3 regions of the Thioalkalivibrio sp. ALMg3 genome follow, and region 1 is predicted to be linked to each of the others. Evidence: predicted binding sites of a transcription regulator. Region 1 holds the regulator's gene; each other region holds the start of a gene.
The links. The regulator sigma-54, encoded in region 1, starts transcription at its own class of promoters, with help from an activator protein. The targets are predictions, from matches to a motif close to TGGCANGNTNCNTGCTT.

Region 1 (3,208 bases):
AGGATCAGGTCGTTGCACTGGGTGGCGCTGAGGCTGGAGATGTAGCGGGCCTCGAAGTCGCCGATGATCTGGATGCGGTTGGGCCGGATCAGGTTGAGATGGCCGGCCAGCGGCAGGTCGTCCCCGTCGTCGCCGACCAGCTTGCGGTCGGGTGCTGCATGTTCGCCGTGCACGAAGCGAAGATCCAGGCGGTTTCCCATGGCCTGGATCAGGCTCTCCACGTTGATGTCGCGGGCGATCCCGCCTTCTCCCAGCGCCTCGTTCATGGCAGACGCTGCGCGCCGGAATCGCGGCTGGAGGCGGGTTCCACGGGCTTAGTCCTCGCTGAAGCGGCGCACGAGTTCCTGTTCCAGGGCCGCCGCGTCCCCGGCCCGGCGCAGCGCTCCGATGGTGTCTGGCTGCGACAGGCCGCGGGCGAGTTGGGCCAGCAGGTCGAGGTGGTCGCCGGTGGCGGCCTCCGGGACCAGCAGTGCGATCAGGATATCGACCGGCTCGTGATCCATGGCGTCGAAGTCGACGCCCTTTTCCAGGCGCAGCACGGCCACGCGCGGCGCCTCGAGATCGGCCAGGCGGCCATGGGGAATCGCAACCCCATGGCCGAGACCGGTGGATCCGAGTTTTTCGCGTGCGGACAGGGCCTCGAAGATCGCATTGCTTCCTGGTCCCGTGCCGTCACCTCCGCCGGCGAGGAGGTCCGCCAGGGCCTCCAGGGCCCGTTTCTGGCTGGAGCACTCGGGTTGCAGGCCAATGCGCTCGGAGGTGATCAACTCGGCAATCGTCATGGATCAGGAGGCCTGCTCGCGGTTGCGCTGGGCACCTTCGGCGCGGTGGTGGTCCTTGACCTTTTCCTTGTGCTTGATCAGCTGACGGTCGACTTTGTCGATCAGCGCGTCGATTGCGGCATACATGTCCTCGTGAGAGGCCTCGGCGTGGATGTGATTGCCGCTGACCTGGAGATTCGCTTCGGCCTGGTTGTGCTGATTCCGGGTCTTCTCGTGGGTCAGCACGACGTGGACGTCGATGACCTTGTCGAAGTGGCGCTCCAGCTTCGCGAATTTCTCGTTGACGTAGTCGCGCAGGGCGTCGGTGATGTCCACGTGGTGGCCGGTCAGGTTGATCTGCATGGTCAGGACTCCTTGGTTACTTGCTGCCGGTGGGCATCGAGGCCATCTGCCGGCGTTCGCTGGATGAAGGGATGTGCATCGCCTCGCGGTACTTGGCCACGGTGCGGCGCGCTACGTTGATGCCCCGGTCCGACAGGACCTGGGCGAGCCGGGCATCGCTGAGCGGCTTGTTCGGGGGTTCGTCGCCAATCAATTCGCGAATCATGGCACGGATGGCGGTGGCGGAACACTCGCCGCCATCGTTCGTGCCGACATGGCTGGAGAAGAAATACTTGAACTCGAAGACCCCGCGCGGGGTGTGCATGTATTTCTGCGTGGTAACCCGCGAGATGGTCGATTCGTGCATCTCCAGGGTCTCGGCAATGTCGCGCAGGATCAATGGCTGCATCGCGACGTCGCCATGCTCGAGAAAGCCCTGCTGGCGATGGACGATCGCCTCGGCGACCCGCAGCAGGGTGTCGTTGCGGCTGTGCAGGCTCTTCAGGAACCAGCGTGCCTCCTGCAGCTGATCGCGCATAAAGGCGCTGTCGCGGGCATCCGAGACCTGGCGCACCATGCCGGCGTAGAGGTCGTTGATGCGGATGCGCGGTGCGATCTCCGGGTTTAGATCCACGCGCCAGCCCTCGGTGGTGTGGCGCACGTAGACATCCGGGACCACGTATTCCGAGGTGGCGGAGCTGATCTGTGCGCCGGGGCGCGGGTTCAGGGTGCGGATCAGATCCAGTGCGCGGGCCAGTTCGTCCGGGTCGCGTACGCCGGACTGGCGCTGCAGGGCCTTGTAGTCGCGCTTGCCCAGGCTGTCCATGCCGTGTTCCAGGATCGCCCGTGCGGCCTCGCGGGCCGGGGCGTCCGGGGCCAGTTCGCGTAGCTGGATCTCCAGGCACTCCCGCAGGTTGCGCGCGCCGACCCCCAGCGGGTCGCACTGCTGAATCCAGTGGAGCACTGCCTCGACCTCGTCGACGCCGACGGTTTCATCCTCGCCTCGGCTGATGGTCTCGGCCAGGGTTTCCAGGTCACCCTCGAGATAGCCGTCGGGGCTGATGGCGTCGATCAGGGCCGCCCCGATGCGCTGGTCGCGCGGTGTCAGATGGCTCAGATGCAGCTGCCACAGCAGGTGATCCTGCAGGCCCTCACCGTCGTCGTCGCTGGTGTTTTCCAGCGGGTCGCGGTCATCCACGCCCTTGTTGGGCGTCGGGGCCGGCTCGTAGATGTCGTCCCAGCGGCTGTCGGTCGTCAGTTCCTCGGGGATCACGTCGTCGCTGGTGGTGGTGGCCTCCATGCGATCGCCTTCCACCAGCTCGCCGTCCTGGTTCAGGCGCTCGGTGTCGGCCTCGGCATCTTCGTCCTCGACCTGTTCGAGCATGGGGTTGCTCTCCAGCGCCTGCTGGATCTCCACCTGGAGCTCGAGCGTGGACAGCTGCAACAGGCGGATCGCCTGCTGCAGTTGCGGGGTCATGGTCAGCGTCTGACCCAGCTGCAGATTCAGGCCGGGTTTCAGCATCGGGTATGCGGGGCGAGGGTGGGCATTGATGGAATCTTAAAGCCTGCCTTGTGGTTTGTGCACCGACCGGGCCGCATACGGGGCGCTTTCACAGGCGGAAGTTCTCGCCGAGATAGACCCGGCGCACCTGGGGATCGGCCAGCAGCTCGTCCGGTGTCCCGGCGGCCAGCAGGCGGCCTTCGCTTAGAATATAGGCCCTGTGGCAGATGCCGAGGGTCTCGCGCACGTTGTGATCGGAGATCAGTACGCCGATGCCGCGCTGGGCGAGATGCCGAATCACGTCCTGGATGTCGCCCACCGAGATCGGGTCCACCCCGGCGAAGGGCTCGTCCAGACAGATGAAGCGCGGATCCCCGGCGAGGGCGCGGGCGATCTCGGCCCGGCGCCGTTCCCCACCGGACAGCGCGATGCCCGGGCTGTGGCGCACGGTCTCGAGCTGAAACTCCTCGATCAGCGCATCGCCAATGCGGCGGCGCTCGTGGCGATCCAGCCCGGGGCGCAGTTCCAGCACGGCCTGCAGGTTGTCCCACACGCTCAGGCGGCGAAAGATCGAGGCCTCCTGCGGCAGGTAGCCGAGGCCGGC
Region 2 (3,208 bases), on a different contig from region 1:
TCAACCACATGATCGGGGTCCAGGTGCTGCACGACAAGTTCGTCGCCACCGACATCCCGGCGCTGGCGCGGCAAAAGGCCGAGGAGTTCGGCTGGCACGCCTGATCACGGGTGCAAGCCTCGAGTGACCCAGAAGGCCCCGCGGACGAAGATCCGCGGGGCCTTTTTCGTTCTAGCCAACAAGGCCGGTCGGGGGCTCGACGGGGGTGAGCGCCCTCATCCGTTGCCCGCCGCGCACGGATCGCGCTCGACCGGCACAAAAAAGCCGCCCGCGGCCAGGGGCCGGGGGCGGCTGATGGCTTCGCGGCCCCGAGGGGCCGGAAGCGGCTGCCTTACAGGCTGTAGTACATGTCGAACTCGATCGGATGGGTGGTCATGCGCATCTGCGTGACGTCTTCCATCTTCAGGTCGATGTAGGCATCGATCATGTCGTCGGTGAACACGCCACCCTGGGTCAGGTATTCGCGATCCTGGTTCAGGGCTTCCAGCGCCTGGTCCAGCGAATGGCAGACCTGCGGAATGCCCTTCTCTTCTTCCGGCGGCAGGTCGTAGAGGTTCTTGTCCATCGCATCGCCCGGGTGGATCTTGTTCTGGATGCCGTCCAGGCCGGCCATCAGCATCGCCGCGAAGGCGAGATACGGGTTGGCGGTGGAGTCCGGGAAGCGCAGCTCGACGCGACGGCCCTTCGGGTTCATGACGAACGGGATACGCAGCGAGGCGGAGCGGTTGCGGGCGGAGTAGGCCAGCATGACCGGTGCCTCGAAGCCCGGCACCAGACGCTTGTAGCTGTTGGTGGACGGGTTGGTGAAGGCATTCAGCGAGCGGGCGTGCTTGATGATCCCGCCGATGTAGTACAGCGCGGTCTCGGACAGGCCGCCGTACAGGTCACCGGAGAACAGGTTCTTGCCGTCCTTGGACAGCGACTGGTGCACGTGCATGCCGGAGCCGTTGTCACCGACGATCGGCTTGGGCATGAAGGTCGCGGTCTTGCCGTGGACGTGGGCCACGTTCTGGATCACGTACTTCAGGATCTGCACCTCGTCGGCCTTCTGCGTCAGGGTCGCGGGACCCACGCCAATCTCGCACTGGCCGGCGGTCGCCACCTCGTGGTGGTGCACCTCGGTCTCGAGGCCCATCTCGGTCATCACTTCGCACATGGTGGAGCGGATGTCGTGCAGGCTGTCGACCGGCGGGACCGGGAAGTAGCCGCCCTTCACGCCCGGGCGGTGACCGATGTTGCCGTCCTCGTAGACGCGCTCGGAGTTCCAGGAGGCCTCCTGGGAATCCACGCGGCAGTAGGAGCCGGACAGGGTGCTGCCCCACTTCACGTCGTCAAAGATGAAGAACTCGTTCTCCGGGCCGAACAGCGCGGTGTCGGCGATGCCGGTGCTCTGCAGGTAGGCCTCGGCGCGGCGCGCCAGGGAGCGCGGGCAGCGGTCGTAGCCCTGCATGGTGGCCGGTTCGACCACGTCGCAGCGGATGTTCATGGTCATGTCTTCGAAGAACGGATCGAGGACCGCGGACTCGGCGTCCGGCATCAGGATCATGTCGGACTCGTTGATTCCCTTCCAGCCGGCGATCGACGAGCCGTCGAACATCTTGCCTTCCTCGAAGGTTTCCTCGTCGATGTCGTGGGCCGGCACGGTCACATGCTGTTCCTTGCCCTTGGAGTCGGTAAAACGGAAGTCGATGAAGCGAACTTCCTTTTCCTTGATCTGGTTCAGCACGTCGGCTGCGGACATGGGGATCTCCTTGGTCTTTACTTGAGTCTTCAAAGGTGGCCGGCCGGCCCGTCGGGCGCTTGCGCGGCGTCGCGGTTCATTATGCAGGCATCATGCCATCCGGTCCTGTTTGGCCCGGGCGCGCGAAAAACGGGCACCCGGGGCGCCCCGCCGCATCCTGGGTGCACCAATCTGGTGCCTTATCTGCACAATTTTCGTGCGCATCGTGGTGGCCCGCACCTAATGAGTGCAGGGCCGATAGAGTAGCGTGACCTCGCCCAGCATGTCGCCTACCCCGGGATGGCGGTGCAGTCGGTCGGCCAGGGCCTGGGTGCGGGCCTCGAGGTCTGCCGGCGCGGCTGCCCCGTCAAGGCGCAGGGTCAGCGTCACGTGTACCCGACCGCCGAGATAATGCAGCGACAGGTGCTCCACCGCATCCAGTTCCGGGGCGTCCGCCCAGGCCTCGCGCAGCGCCTCCACCAGCGTCGGGCGCAGCGGCAGCATGGAACTCCGGGCCTGTTCCGCGTCGTTTTCCGGATCCACGTGCACGGTGATGTCGTTCACCCGGTCATGTGCATCGGTCACCGCGTGGAACACCGCATCGGCAATCCGATGGCCCTCGGAGACCGAGATCATCGGCGCGACCTGGATATGCACGTCCACGACGACTTCGCTGCCGTGGCGGCGCGTGCGCAGCATATGCGCATCCTTGACCCCGGGCACATCCATGATCGTGCGGTGGATGCGCTCGACCTTCTCCGGCTCCAGGGCCGTGTCGATCAGCTCCGCCGCGCTGCGTACGATCAGCCGCCCGGCGATATGCAGGATGAACAGCGCGACGATCAGCGCCGCGAGGGCATCCGCCCACGGGAACCCGGCCACCGCAGCGGCCACCCCGGCCAGCACGAACAGCGACGAGATCGCATCCGTGCGGTGATGCCAGGCGTTGGCATCCAGCATCCGCGACTTCAGGCGCTTCGCCACCCGGTGGGTGTACTGATACAGGCCTTCCTTGGCCACCAGGGTCAGCAGGGCAAAGGCGATCGCCATGTTTGCGGGGCCGGTCATGGCCTCGGGCTCGACCAGGCGGTTGCCGGCAGCCCAGGCAATCGCCAGACCCGCGAGCGCCAGAAAGACTCCGACGATCACCGTGGCCAGGGTCTCGATCCGCGCGTGACCGTAGGGGTGTTCCTGATCGGGGGAGGCGGCGGCCTTGCTTGCCGCGAACAGCACCACCCCGTCGGTGATCAGGTCCGACAGGGTATGCACGCCGTCCGCCACCAGGGCCTGCGAGTTCAGCAGCCAGCCACTGACGAGCTGCGCCACGGCGAGGAAGCTGTTCACGGCCGCGCCGACCAACGTGACCCGGCGGGTATCACGATAGCGCTGGCCGCTCTCCGGCGTGACCGAAGGTCCGGAATTGGCGAGGGGGTCGCTCAGGGCCACTCTCCCGAACAGAATCAGGGCCCCAGTATGGGCGCGCTTTGG
Region 3 (3,208 bases), on a different contig from region 1:
GTTCATCTCCTCGCCGTCGCCCTGCACCACGCCCGACAGTTGTTCAGGCTGCAGCGCCTCCGCGGCCGAATCCGGCTTGTGCTTGCGTTCCTTCTTCTCGGTCTTCGGCGCCGCTTGCGCGGACGCGGCACCCCCACCGCCTTGCGCTTCGTTCAGCAGGGCGTCCGGGTCGGCGGCCTCTTCGTCATCCTTCTGCTCGGCCAGGGCGGACTGTTCCGCCAGAGCGGCCCCCCATTCGTCGGCCAGCGCCTGGTCGTCGCTACCGCCTTCGGTCTCGGCCATGGTTTCAGCGCCCGCGGTATCTTCATCCGCGGTCGGGGTGTCCTGTTTGGGATCGTCGGTGTCAGCCATGCTGCGCCCTCTATCGTTTGATGATGCGTTCCGAAACCTGGATCGCATTCATGCCATTGGATACGCCGAACTTCCCGCGGAACATCGGGATGTCTTCGACCTGCAAGGTGATCTTCTCGGGGAGGTCCACCGGGATGATGTCGCCCGGCTGGATATCCAGTAGCTCGCGCACGGTGACCTCGGTCTCCGCCAGCATGGAGCTGATCTCGACCTCGGCGGTCTGGATCTCCTCCTGCAGCGCGTGCATCCAGCGCTGGTCGACGTCGGAGCGATCCGACTGGATGCCGGTATCCAGCTGCTCGCGGATCGGCTCGATCATCGAGTACGGCAGGGTCACGTGCAGGTTGCCGCCGCCCCCGTCGAGCTCGATGTGGAACTCGCTGATGACCACGATCTCGGTCGGCGAGACGATGTTCGCGAACTGCGGGTTGACCTCGGAGTTCAGGAACTCAAACTTCAGCTCCATCACCGGCTGCCAGGCCTTCTGCATATCCTCGAAGGCCCCTTCCAGCACGCCGTGGACGACCTTCATCTCCATCGGGGTGAAGTCTCGCCCCTCGATGCGGGTGTAGTAGCGCCCGTCGCCACCGAAAAAGTTGTCGACCAGGATGAACACCAGCTTGGGATCGAACACGAACAAACCCGTGCCATGCAGCGGATGCGCCCGCACCAGATTCAGGCTGGTGGGGACAAACAGCGAGTGCATGTACTCGGAGAACTTGGTGATACGGGTGCCGACCACCGAGATCTCGGCCGAACGACGCAGCACATTGAACAGACGGACCCGGAGCTGACGCGCAAAGCGCTCGTTGATCATCTCCAGCGTGGGCATGCGCCCACGGACGATGCGATCCTGCGTGGCAAAGTTGAATTCCCGCGCCTGACCATCACTCGGATACGGGTCTTCGGTCTCGACGTCGCCCTCGTCCACACCATGCAGGAGGGCATCGATCTCGTCCTGGCTGAGGATATCCGTCTGCGCCATAACGGGGCTCCTACTGCATCACCAGTTCGTTGAACAACACGGCCTCGACCGCGTCCGGCGCATCCCGCGAGCGCAGAATCTCGCGGATTGCTTCCTTCAGCTCCTCCGCCAGCGATTCCTTGCCATCACGCGTATTGAGATCCTCGTAACGCTGTTCCGCCAGGATGCCCAGGAGGTCGTTGCGGATCGCCGGCATATGCCGCTCGAACGCCTCGATCACCGGCGCCTCGTGGGTCACCAGGCTCACCTCGGCACGCAGATACCGGATGCGGCCCGGCGCTTCGATGTTGACAGTCATCGGCTCCAGGCTGGTGTAGAAGCGCTCGGGGGGGCCTTCCTCCACCTGTTCGGCAGCCTCGTCGCCCGCAACCAGGAAGAACCAGGCCGCAGCGGCCCCGCCGCCCACCAGCAGGATCACGATCAGCAGCAGCACAAGCAGCTTGCCCATGCCGCCCTTCTTCGGGGTGCCGCCTTCTTCGTCGTCCAGATTGACTTCCTTCTTCGCCATGTCGCACCCGCTATCCGGTAAACCGAGGATTTGCTCTCGGAAAAGACCTTAGCAAGGCAGATGCCAGCATTGTCTTTCTATCGCTTTATCCGATAGTTAGCGACCAATACTGGAGGAGACTGAAGGACACTTCGGGGGAAGGAACGGGCGATAACGTCAAGAATCGGCCGCCCGCCGCGCGGGAAAGACGGATTCTTGGCGGCACTCACGGAAAATCGCTACGACAGCGAAAGGGGCCCGATGGGGCAGGTCACGGACACCGCCCGCCGCCCATCGGATATCGCAAGACCGAGCCCGCGCCGGGCTCGAATCAGGCAAACAAATCCAGGCGCCGATTCAGCATCGAGAGCGTGCTGCCCTCATTCTCGTTGTCTTCGGCCTCGGCCAGCTCCGAAGCGGCCCCGGCGGCTGCCTGGCGCTCATCCTGCTCGGCCTCCTCCTCGGCCGCCTGGTCGGAGACGGTCGCGTCCTCGAGCATCAGCCCGCTCTCGGCGAGGCTGTCGCGCAAGCGCGGCATGGCCGCCTCCAGCACCTCGCGGGTCACCGGATTGGCGCTGATGAACTGGATGCTTGTGCGGTCACCCTCGACCAGCACCCGAATATCCAGACTGCCCAGCTGCGGGGGATGCAGCTTGAGCTCGGTGCGCCCACCCTGTGCCTGGGCGAGCATGCGCACCTGATCGGCCAGCTCGCGGGCCCCATTGGGCTGCTGCAGGAGCCGGGTCAGGTCCAGTCGCGGCAGCGCACGCGCGGCCTCCGCCCCCTCGGCCTGCCCACCGGCGAGAGCCGGCAGGACGCCCCCCAGGGGGTCGGTACGCCCGCGGCGCGACTCGTCGTCCCCGCCCTGGGTCATCCACTGGGCGAGGACATCGAGCACGCCGTCCCGCGACAGCCCGCCCTGCGCGCCCAGCAGTTCGGGCTTCAATGCGGCCAGGCCGTCGCGCCCGCCCGCCGCCTGGCTGGCCTCGACAAACAGGCGCATGACGGCTGCAGGCAGGGGCTTGACCGGCAACGCCTGGCCCTCGGCACCCCTGCGGCCAGAGGCGCCCGCCTCCCCACGGGCCGCGTCCATACGCCCCGGTTCCTGCACTGCCGCCATCAGGCTGGCGACCGGCAAGCCCTTGCCCCCCGCCTCGTCGCCCGCGGCGAAACCCTGCCCGTCGAGTAGATCCTGCAGCCGCGCCAGCATGGCTTCCAGATCGAGCCCTTCCAGCTCGTCCCCGGGCACGCCCAGGTTCGCCAGCAAGGCCTCCATCTGCGGCTCCAGAACCGCGAGGAACCCCTCGCCGTCCTTCCCTTTCAGCCCCTTCAGGCCGTCCAGGTCCTGCAGCGATGCCTCGCCGCCCAGCAATTGCAGCAGCGGC

Region 2: the regulator sigma-54 is predicted to act here: its motif matches at 1,823-1,839, upstream of glnA (glutamate--ammonia ligase).
Region 3: the regulator sigma-54 is predicted to act here: its motif matches at 1,894-1,910, upstream of fliL (flagellar basal body-associated protein FliL).

Annotation. Positions count from the first base shown of each region.
Region 1 covers NZ_KB906224.1:88,171-91,378, forward strand. Annotated here, with positions in the region: gene hprK (HPr(Ser) kinase/phosphatase) at 1-266, opposite strand, end outside; gene F622_RS0107745 (PTS sugar transporter subunit IIA) at 315-782, opposite strand; gene hpf (ribosome hibernation-promoting factor, HPF/YfiA family) at 786-1,124, opposite strand; gene F622_RS0107755 (RNA polymerase factor sigma-54) at 1,141-2,625, opposite strand; gene lptB (LPS export ABC transporter ATP-binding protein) at 2,714-3,208, opposite strand, start outside.
Region 2 covers NZ_KB906234.1:53,995-57,202, reverse strand. Annotated here, with positions in the region: gene asnB (asparagine synthase (glutamine-hydrolyzing)) at 1-104, shown strand, start outside; gene glnA (glutamate--ammonia ligase) at 332-1,741, opposite strand; gene F622_RS0112985 (cation diffusion facilitator family transporter) at 1,961-3,208, opposite strand, start outside.
Region 3 covers NZ_KB906220.1:98,233-101,440, reverse strand. Annotated here, with positions in the region: gene fliN (flagellar motor switch protein FliN) at 1-351, opposite strand, end outside; gene fliM (flagellar motor switch protein FliM) at 362-1,336, opposite strand; gene fliL (flagellar basal body-associated protein FliL) at 1,347-1,844, opposite strand; gene F622_RS0102595 (flagellar hook-length control protein FliK) at 2,155-3,208, opposite strand, start outside.